Regions from separate parts of the Nocardioides sp. NPDC004968 genome, predicted to be linked through region 1. Evidence: riboswitches for the same ligand, from Rfam matches in the RefSeq annotation. Region 1 holds a riboswitch; the other holds the start of a gene.
The links. Region 1 has a riboswitch for S-adenosylmethionine ahead of ABZU72_RS25015 (aminotransferase class V-fold PLP-dependent enzyme). Riboswitches for the same ligand answer to the same signal wherever they lie in the genome.
Positions count from the first base shown of each region.

Region 2: linked by a shared signal. The riboswitch ahead of thrC (threonine synthase) and the one ahead of ABZU72_RS25015 (aminotransferase class V-fold PLP-dependent enzyme) in region 1 are both predicted to bind S-adenosylmethionine.

Region 1 is NZ_JBEXJF010000041.1:40,245-44,965, reverse strand. It holds gene ABZU72_RS25020 (biotin/lipoate A/B protein ligase family protein) at 1-268, opposite strand, end outside; gene ABZU72_RS25015 (aminotransferase class V-fold PLP-dependent enzyme) at 306-1,643, opposite strand; SAM riboswitch class IV at 1,687-1,800, opposite strand; gene ABZU72_RS25010 (CocE/NonD family hydrolase) at 1,887-3,500, opposite strand; gene ABZU72_RS25005 (TetR/AcrR family transcriptional regulator) at 3,497-4,132, opposite strand; gene ABZU72_RS25000 (transglycosylase domain-containing protein) at 4,206-4,721, opposite strand, start outside.
Region 2 is NZ_JBEXJF010000030.1:41,073-45,793, forward strand. It holds gene lon (endopeptidase La) at 1-692, shown strand, start outside; gene ABZU72_RS22020 (isochorismatase family protein) at 761-1,312, shown strand; gene ABZU72_RS22025 (DJ-1/PfpI family protein) at 1,309-2,220, shown strand; SAM riboswitch class I at 2,308-2,447, shown strand; gene thrC (threonine synthase) at 2,459-3,730, shown strand; gene ABZU72_RS22035 (SGNH/GDSL hydrolase family protein) at 3,772-4,680, shown strand; gene ABZU72_RS22040 (HipA domain-containing protein) at 4,630-4,721, opposite strand, start outside.

The DNA.
Region 1 (4,721 bases):
GCACCGTCAGGGCGACGTCACGGGTGCCGAAGCCGACCAGCTCGGCATCACGGGCGGCGACGTCGAGCACCGCCGTCAACTGGTCGATGGAGAGGTCGACGGACTGCCCCTCCAGCGCCTCGGTCAGCCAGCCCAGCGCCTCGTCGGGTTCCAGGAAGAAGTCGCCCGAGAGGACTACGTCGATGATCGTGTCAGCGGAGACCGTCGCGTCGACGACGACCAGCTTGCCGCCGCGTACCTTCCGCTCGCCATGCACTCTTTCGCTCACAATTTCTCAACACCGTGAGCGCCCCGAATCATCCCGGCTAGACGGCTGCTCCGCACGAGCCGGCGGTGTCGGCCAGGCGGGTCAGACCGGCCGGTCCGACGAGCGGGCGCGGGTCCTCGGCGAGCGTCCAGGCCCCGTCGACGAGGACGTAGTCGCCCCGGACGTCACCCGCGAGAAGGGCACGTACGCCGGCCACCAGCCGGTCCACGTCCGCGACCGAGGTGCCGATCCCGATGCTCGCGCGGACCGCGCCGCCGGTGAGCCCGAGGCGCTTGAGGAGCGGCTGCGCGCAGAACCGGCCGTCGCGTACGCCCAGACCGTGCTCGGCGGAGAGGTAGGCCGCGACCCGGCCGGGTTCGATGCCGTCGACCGTGAACGTGACGACCCCGACCGGCTCCTCGGAGTCGGGCCACAAGCGCAGAACATCCACACCCTCCAGCGCGGACAGGCCGGCCACGAGACGCCCCCTCAGTGACGCCTCGTGGCGGTCCAGCTCGGCCGGCTCGAGGCCGCCGAGAGTCGTACAGGCGGCGGCCAGCGCGGCGGCGCCGATGACGTTGGGCGAGCCGCCCTCGTGACGTGCGGGCGCGGGCTGCCACGTGGTCTCGACAAGCTCGACCTCCGACGCGTGAGTGACGTCATCGACGGCCCCTCCCCCGGCGAGGTACGGGGTGCCGACGTCGAGCCAGTCGCGGCGCCCGACCAGGGCGCCGGCGCCGTAGGGGGCGTAGAGCTTGTGGCCGGAGAGGACGACGTAGTCGGCGCCGGTCGCGGCCAGCGAGAAGTGGCGATGGGCGAGCAGCTGGGCGCCGTCGACGAGGACCCGGGCGCCGTGGGCGTGGGCCAGGGTGACGATCTCGGCGACCGGCAGCGCCTCACCGGTGACGTTGGAGGCGCCGGTGATCGCGACCAGGGCGTAGCTGTCGCGGGCCAGCTCGCCGGCGAGGGCGTCGATGGTGCCGGCGAGGGTGTCCCGGCCGGCGACCACGGTCACACCGGCCTCGACGCGGCGCCACGGGAGCAGGTTGGCGTGGTGCTCGATGTCGAGGACGAGCACCCTGCCCGGTACGCAGCCGGCCAGCAGGTTCACCGAGTCGGTGGTGTTGCGGGTGATGACGGTGACGTCGTCCTCGCGGGCGCCGACATAGGCGCCGATGGTCGCGCGCGACTCCTCGTAGAGAGCGGTCGAGACCTGGGACAGGTAGCCGGCGCCGCGATGCACCGAGGCGTACCAGGGCAGGACCTCGGCCACCCGATCGGCCACGCTCTGCAGCGCCGGCGCCGACGCGGCGACATCGAGATTGGCGTACGTCGTGGTCGTTCCGTCCAGCAGCGGGACCTGCGTGTTCGAGCCGACGAGCGGAAGCAGGGACATGGGGGCACCCTTCGGGTCATGGCTCCCCAGGGCTGCCCGGCGAAGCACGCGCTTGCCCGCGCCACCTCGGCGAGGGCCTGGTCGTCACCCGGAGCACCCCACCGCGTGGGAGGGTTGCCCGCCAGCAAGCCGGGGCTTCGCGCTGGCAGTCGTGACCTTCGCCGAAGATGGTGCCGGAGGTGGAGGGACCCCGCAAACCGTACGTCTCGAAATATGGACGCTTGTCCTACATATTGGACGCGTCTAGGTGGCCGGAACGGCGCGAACCGGCAGGATCAGAGCCGAAGGATGCTCTGGATCGTGGTGGACCGTCTGGTCGGCAGCCAGGAGCGTCGTGGCGGTGACGAGCGGCTCCCCGGTCCCGGGATTACGGGCGTAGCGCGGGAAGGCACCGCTAGAGACCTGCACACGGATCCGGTGGCCGCGCTTGAACAGGTACGCCGTGGGCCAGAGCCGCACGGTCGCGCAGGTGAGCTCGTCGGCGCCCGTCAGACCGATGAGTCCGTCGCAGACGTTGTGGGAGCGGCCCTCCTCGTCGACATCGCAGAGCCGCACGAAGACGTCGGCGTACGCAAGGCTCGACCGGAACCAGATCTCGGCACTGACCTCGCCGACGACCTCGACGTCCTCGTCGAGCACCGTGGTGGTGTAGGTGAGCACGTCGGCCCGAGCCTCCACGGCGCCGTTGTCGACGCGGCCGCCGTGGCTGATGCTGATGCCCCCGGCCGCCGGCGTCGGATCGGCCGGGTCGTAGTGATAGCGGTCGGGATCCGAGTCGTCCGGGGTACTCACCGACAGACCACCGTCGCTCTGGAGGTGGAGATGCTGCGGCTCATAGCCCTTCGGCGGCCAGGATTCGAAGTCGCGCCAGGCGTCCTCGCCCATCACGAACAACCGCACCGGTGCCCGTTCGGCCGGCTCCTCGCCGCGCGCGTACGCCAGGCCGAAGTCGACCGCTTCGGCCGCTCCAGGAATCGTCAGGTCCACATGGGTCCAGGGCCCGACAGTGAGCCGGGCCGGCTTGCCGGCGTCCTGAAGAATCGCGAAGTCCCGCAGCTGACCCGGCAGGAAGACGTCGTACCAGCCGCCGATGGAACTGACCGGGACAAGCGTGCCGGCGACCCGATGGCGGTGGTCGATGCCGTCCCAGTGCGGATCGTCGGCATCATGGGCGAGAACGTCCTGGATGTACTGCGAACGCTCGCCGGTGGCCGCGACGTCCATATCCTGCAGGGGCAGCACGCGCAGGGCAGCGGCAGTCTTCTTGGTCTGGGCGTTCCTGCGGAACATCGCGAAGGGGCGCTCCTGGGTGGCGACCAGCGCACCCCACTCGAGCGGCAGCTCCAACGAACGACCGTCGGCACGCATGAACTCACTCGTCAGCGCCGATTCGGTGACTACCGGGATCATGGCCTTGACCTGCGGCGGCAGGCTGTCTGCAAGTGCCCACTGCACATAGCCCAGGTAGCTGATGCCGACCAGCACCATGGAGTCGCCGAACCAGGGCTGCTCGATCACCCAGTCCAACGTGTCCAGGCCGTCCTCGCGCTCCTGGAGCATGGGATCCATGACGCCACCGGAGCCGAAGCCGCCGCGGACGCTCTGGATCAGCACCTGGTAGCCGCGCTCGGCGAGCGGGCGGGCCATGATCGCGCCGAAGAAGCCAGAACGGCCGTACGGGCACCGGACGAGCGCGGTCGGCAGGCCCTCCGCGCCGCCCTTCGGCGTCCAGCGATCGGCCAGCAGCTCCACGCCGTCGCGCATCGGAACGCGCAGGTCGCGGTCGACGACGACCTTCCGCGTCAGTGGCTCGGAAAGCTTCATCTGGCGCTGGATGATGTGACTCATGAGGCTCATCGGTCGGTCTCCTTCTTCAGCACGGGCACGTCGGAAGCAGCCGTCTGGCGCACTGCGGCGGTGATGATGCCGAGCAGCCCGATGAGTCGGTCGGCGAGGTCCTCGGGGTCGAGCGGGTCCTCCGCGTCGGTCACCCAGGCGTTGATGAAGGCGGCCCCGCCGCCAGTGATGAAGACCGCCAGGTCATCGAGCTGCTGCGGGTCGTGGCCCTCCGCGAAGTGCGCCTCCACGGCACGCCGGTTGACCGGGAGGATCAGGCCGCCGAGTGCTTTGGTCAGCGCATGGGCGCTGGAGCTGTTCAGCATCGCCCGGTAGAAGACGCGATGCTCGGCGAAGTGCCGCGTCATGGCCAGCGCACGCTCGCGCCCTTCCGCCGACGCTTCTGCGAAACGTGGCAGCAGCCCGGTCCTGGCCAGGTCGAGCGCGCCTTCGAGCAGCAGGGCGTCGCGATCGCCGAAGTGCTGGTACACCAGCTGCCGGCTCACGTCTGCCGCCGACGCGATGTCGGAGATCGGAATCGCAGCCGTGCCCCGTTCGGTCACCAGGGCGATTGCGGCCTGGATCAGCGCCGCCCGCGAACGTCGGACGCGGCGATCCTTGGCTGGGGTGGCCGCGGCCAGCTCGAACTCCATGAGCGCGATCCTAGACACGTGTTAATTAATTCACAAGTGTCGCGAAAAACTTAGGCGTACGCCTCAGCTCACATCACGGACGGCCTTCCCAGGGGTTGCCGCCGTCTCCCCAGCCGCCCTCGCCATCGCCCTCGCCGTCGCAGGTGCCGAAGAACTCCGAGACCGGGTCGCACTCCTCGCCGTCGTCCTCTTCCTCCGGCGGAGCGGGCGGAGCGATCAGCTCCTCCTCGTGTCCGGTCTCGGGATCCTGGCCGTCGACGTAGACGGGCTCGGGGAAGTTCTCGACCTCCTTGCCCTCCATGGCCTTCGCCATGATGGCCGCCCAGGTCTCGGTGGGATAGTCGGCGCCGAAGTAGGACGGCATCCAGCCGCCGTCGAGCTTCCCCTCGCCGTTGCCGCGCGAGTAGCGGACCGAGGTGGCGATCTGCGGCGTGAACCCGACGAACCACGACGAGCAGACGTACTGCGCGTTGGTGCAGGTGCCGGTGCCGGTCTTACCGGCCACCGGCCGGCCGATGCTCTGGGCCTTCTGGCCCGAGCCGCTCTGCACCACGCCCTGCATCGCGTACGTCACGTCGGCGGCGATGTC
Region 2 (4,721 bases), on a different contig from region 1:
TGGCGACGCGGCTGGCGACAGGTGCGGAGCACGTCGAGATCGGCCTGGACAACCTCAAGGACCTGGTCGGTCGGCCGCGGTTCACGCCGGAGTCGGCGGAGCGTACCTCTGTCCCGGGGGTCGCCACCGGACTGGCCGTCACCGGGCTCGGTGGGGACGTGCTCTTCATCGAGGCGTCCTCGGCCGAGGGGCAGGCTGGGCTGAACATCACCGGCCAGCTCGGCGAGGTGATGAAGGAGTCCGCGCAGATCGCGCTCTCCTTCGTCCGCTCGCACGCCGCCGAGCTGGGCGTCGACCCGGCCGTGCTCGACCGATCGCTCCACGTCCACGTGCCCGCGGGTGCGGTCCCGAAGGACGGCCCGAGCGCCGGCATCACGATGGTCACCGCGCTCACCTCTCTCGCGACCGGCCGCCCGGTGCGCAGCGAGGTCGGGATGACCGGTGAGGTCTCGCTCTCCGGGCGGGTGCTGCCCATCGGCGGCCTCAAGCAGAAGCTGCTCGCCGCCCAGCGAGCCGGCCTGACCGAGGTCTTCGTGCCCCAGCGCAACGAGCCCGACCTGGACGAGGTCCCCGACGAGGTGAAGCAGGCCCTGAAGATCAACCTGGTGAGCGATGTCAGGGATGTCGTACGTGGCGCCCTCGCGCCTGCCGAGGGAGGGGTCACCGCCCAGAGCACGGTTGCCGCTGCCTGACCGGATCGTTCCGGATGCTGCCCGCTTGATGCCTCGTGCGTCGAGCGGGCAGCTCGCACACTGGGCACATGAGCAACCGAGCCCTTCTCGTCATCGACATCCAGGAGTCCTTCCGGCAGCGGGAGTCCTGGCAGCAGACCCTCCACCCCGACATCGCCGAGCGCGCCGACCGACTGGTGAGCCTCGCGCGGGCCGCGGGCGATCTGGTGGTCTGGGTGCTCCACACCGAGCCCGGCAGCGGCGGCGTCTTCGACCCGGTCTCGGGTCACGTGCGCTACCTCGACGGGCTCAGCGGCCCGAAGCCGGGCGATGTCGAGGTGCGCAAGACCGCCCACAACGCCTTCACCACGACCAACCTGCAGCAGGTGCTGACCGAGCGCGGGGTCACCGAGCTCGTGGTGTGCGGGATCCGCGCGGAGCAGTGCGTCGAGACCACAGCGCGAGTCGGTTCCGACCTCGGCTACCGGGTCACCTATGTCGCCGACGCGGTCACCACCGAGCCGCTGGGCGGGCTGTCGGCCGAGGAGGTCGTGGAGCGTACGAAGCTCGTGCTCAGCGGCCGGTTTGCCGAGATCGCGACGATCGCCGATCTGGAGGCTGTGACAGCATCTGTGGCATGAGCGCCGTCGTGTTCGTGCTGCTGCCCGGCGTACATCTGCTCGACCTCGCCGGGCCGGCACAGGCGTTCCACACCGCGGGCAGCCTCGGACACCCCTACGACCTCGCGTACGTCGCGGGCGCCGAGCCGGGGGAGGTGCTCTCCGCGCAGGGGCTGCCTCTGACGGCCACCGCGGAATGGCCCGATCTCGACCCCGGTGACCTGCTCGTCGTGCCGGGCTGGCGAGCGGCGTACGACCTCGTCGCCGGCCCCCGGCTCACCCGCGAGAGTGCCGAGCGGCTGCGTGCCCATCATGCCGCCGGGGGCGAGGTGGCCAGCGTCTGCGCCGGCGCCGACGCCCTCGGGCAGGCGGGACTCCTCGACGGACGTCGCTGCACCACCCATCACGATCTCCAGGACGCACTGTCCCGGCGCTACCCGAAGGCCCGGGTGGTGCGCGACGTGCTCTTCACCAGCGATGACCGGATCGTGACGTCGGCCGGCATCGCCAGCGGCATCGACCTGAGCCTGCACCTGCTCGCGGTGCGCCACGGACCGGCGCTGGCGGCTCGCGTGGCCCGCGACATGGTCGTCTACGCGCGGCGCAACGGCGACCAGCCGCAGGAGAGCGTCCTGCTGCGCCACCGGAACCATCTCGACGACACCGTCCACCATGTGCAGGACGTCATCGACGCCCGGTTCGCCGAGCCGCTTCCGCTCTCCGCTCTGGCGGACGGCGCGGGGGTGAGCGAACGGACCCTGACCCGCGCCTTCGCAGCTGCGACCGGCCTCACCCCGCTCCGCTATCAACAGGCTCTCCGCCGTGAACGGGCCGACCATCTGCTGGCTGCCGGCACCACCATGGAGTCGGCCGCCCGTGCGGTGGGCTTCGACGATGCCCGGATGCTGCGCCGCCTCCGCGCTCGCTGAACCCCGATTGTCCAGATGGTGGACGACTGGTCCGCGGAATGGAACCCGGGTGTGTTTGGCAGCGGATACCTGCCGTACGATCGCTACTGCTCATCGAGAGGGACTGAGGGAACGGCCCAGTGAAGTCCCGGCAACCGACCACGAGCCTCCTCCCGGCCATCGGGTAGGGCGTGGAGCAGGTGCTAATTCCGGCCCGGCGCGAGAGACGTGATCGGGGAAGATGAGGAGGAGGTTTCTCATGAGCGCTGCGACCACGGAGACGAAGGGCCTGCGCGAGGGTGCGTTCGGCAACGCCTCGGCGCTGTCGTGCCGGGAGTGTGGGCACCAGGTCGAGCTCGGACCGCATTACGCCTGTCCGGAGTGTTTCGGGCCACTCGAGGTGGCCTATGACTTCCCGGCCGTGACCCGCGAGGAGATCGAGGCCGGACCCCGCAACATCTGGCGCTACAAGGCGCTGCTGCCGGTGCCCGACGACATCGAGCAGAGCCCGAACACCGAGCCCGGCTTCACCCGGCTCCTGGACGCGAAGAACCTCGCCGGGGAGCTCGGCATCGAGAAGATCTGGGTGAAGGACGACTCGACCAACCCGACCAACTCGTTCAAGGACCGCGTGGTCGCCTGTGCGCTGAGCGCCGCCCGCGAGCTCGACGCCAAGGTCTTCGCCTGCCCGAGCACCGGCAACCTGGCCAACGCTGTCGCGGCGGCGGGAGCGCGAGCAGGGATCCCGACCGCGGTCTTCATCCCGAGCAACCTCGAGCAGCCCAAGCAGGTCAACTCCGCCATCTTCACCGACAACCTGATCGCCGTCGACGGCAACTACGACGACGTCAACAAGCTGGCCCAGGAGATCGCCGCGGAGGAGGAGGGCTGGGCGTTCGTGAACGTCAACGTACGTCCCTTCTACGCCGAGGGCTCCAAGACGCTCGGCTTCGAGATCGCCGAGCAGCTCGGCTGGCGCCTGCCCGACCAGATCGTCATCCCGGTGGCCTCCGGATCCCAGCTGACCAAGGTCGACAAGGCCTTCAAGGAGCTGATCAAGCTCGGTCTGGTCGAGGAGAAGCCCTACCGGATCTTCGGCGCCCAGGCGACCGGCTGCAACCCGGTCGCGACCGCGTTCAAGGCCGGTGTGGACGCCATCCGCCCGGTCAAGCCCGACACGATCGCCAAGTCGCTGGCGATCGGCAACCCGGCCGACGGCATCTACGTCCTCGACGCCACCCGCTCCTCCGGTGGTGCTGTCGAGGAGGTCACCGACGACGAGATCCGCGCCGCGATCGTGCTCCTGGCCCGCACCGAGGGCATCTTCACCGAGACCGCCGGCGGCACCACGCTCGCGGTCACGAAGAAGCTCGTCGACAACGGTCTCCTCGACCCGAGCCTGGAGACGGTGATCATCAACACCGGCCATGGCCTCAAGACGCTCGACGCGGTCAGCGGCATCGTCGGCCCCCGCGCCACCATCGCCCCCAACTACGACGCCTTCGAGGAAGCCGGGCTCTCTCAGGCGTAGGTTAATTTCGCGTTCACATCCGTGGGGTACACCTAAGGAATGTGAACACCACGAAGACGAGTGAAGAGGCCAAGTGGCTCGGCATGGTCGCCGCCACCGCCGGGGTCGCCGGCGCAGTCGGTGTGGTGGGGGCGGCGGCCGGTGCCGGGTTCGTGACGTTGCTGAAGAGACAGGCGGCGCACGCGCGTGACGTGATCGGCAAGCCCCTCGGCGAGGAGGCGATCGACGCCGACAAGGTCTACAAGAAGGCCTACGGAGGTACGCCGGTCGAGCTCCTCGTCCTCGGCGACTCGATCGCCGCCGGGCTGGGCGCGGAGACCAGAAGCGGCACCCTCGGCGCGCGGCTGGCCAAGGGCACGGCCAAGGCTCTGCTGAGGCCGGTGCGGCTGCGTACGGCTGCCGTGGTCGGGGCCGAGACGTCGATGCTCCCCGCGCAGCTCGAGTCGCTGCCGAAGGGCTACCGGCCCGATGTGGCGGTGGTCATCGTCGGTGGCAACGACGTCACCCACCGGGTGCCGCAGAAGGACTCCACCCGGGTGCTGGGGGAGGTCATCGACGCGCTGCGCGAGCGTGGTGCCGAGGTCGTGGTCGGGACCTGTCCGGACGTGGGTGCGGTGCGACCCCTGCCGCAGCCGCTGCGCTCGCTCGGACGCCGGATCGCCAAGCAGCTGGCCGACGGCCAGCGGGAGACCGCACTGGCCCGGGGTGCCCACGTCGTCTCGCTCTCCGACGTCGTCGGCCCGTTCTTCATCACCAACCCCGACGAGATGTTCGCCATCGACCACTTCCACCCCAGCGCGATGGGCTACAAGCGCACGGCCAAAGCGATGCTGCCCTCCGTCCTCGCCGCCCTCGGGCAGGTCCAGCAGGTCCCCTTCGGACACCACCTGCCCGAGCCCTTAGGAAGCAGCGGCGACCCGCTCGTCGACGATGGTCCAAGCCTCGGCTGAGACGCCCGGGTGGGCGCTGCGGTCGATGCCGCCAAGTGCCT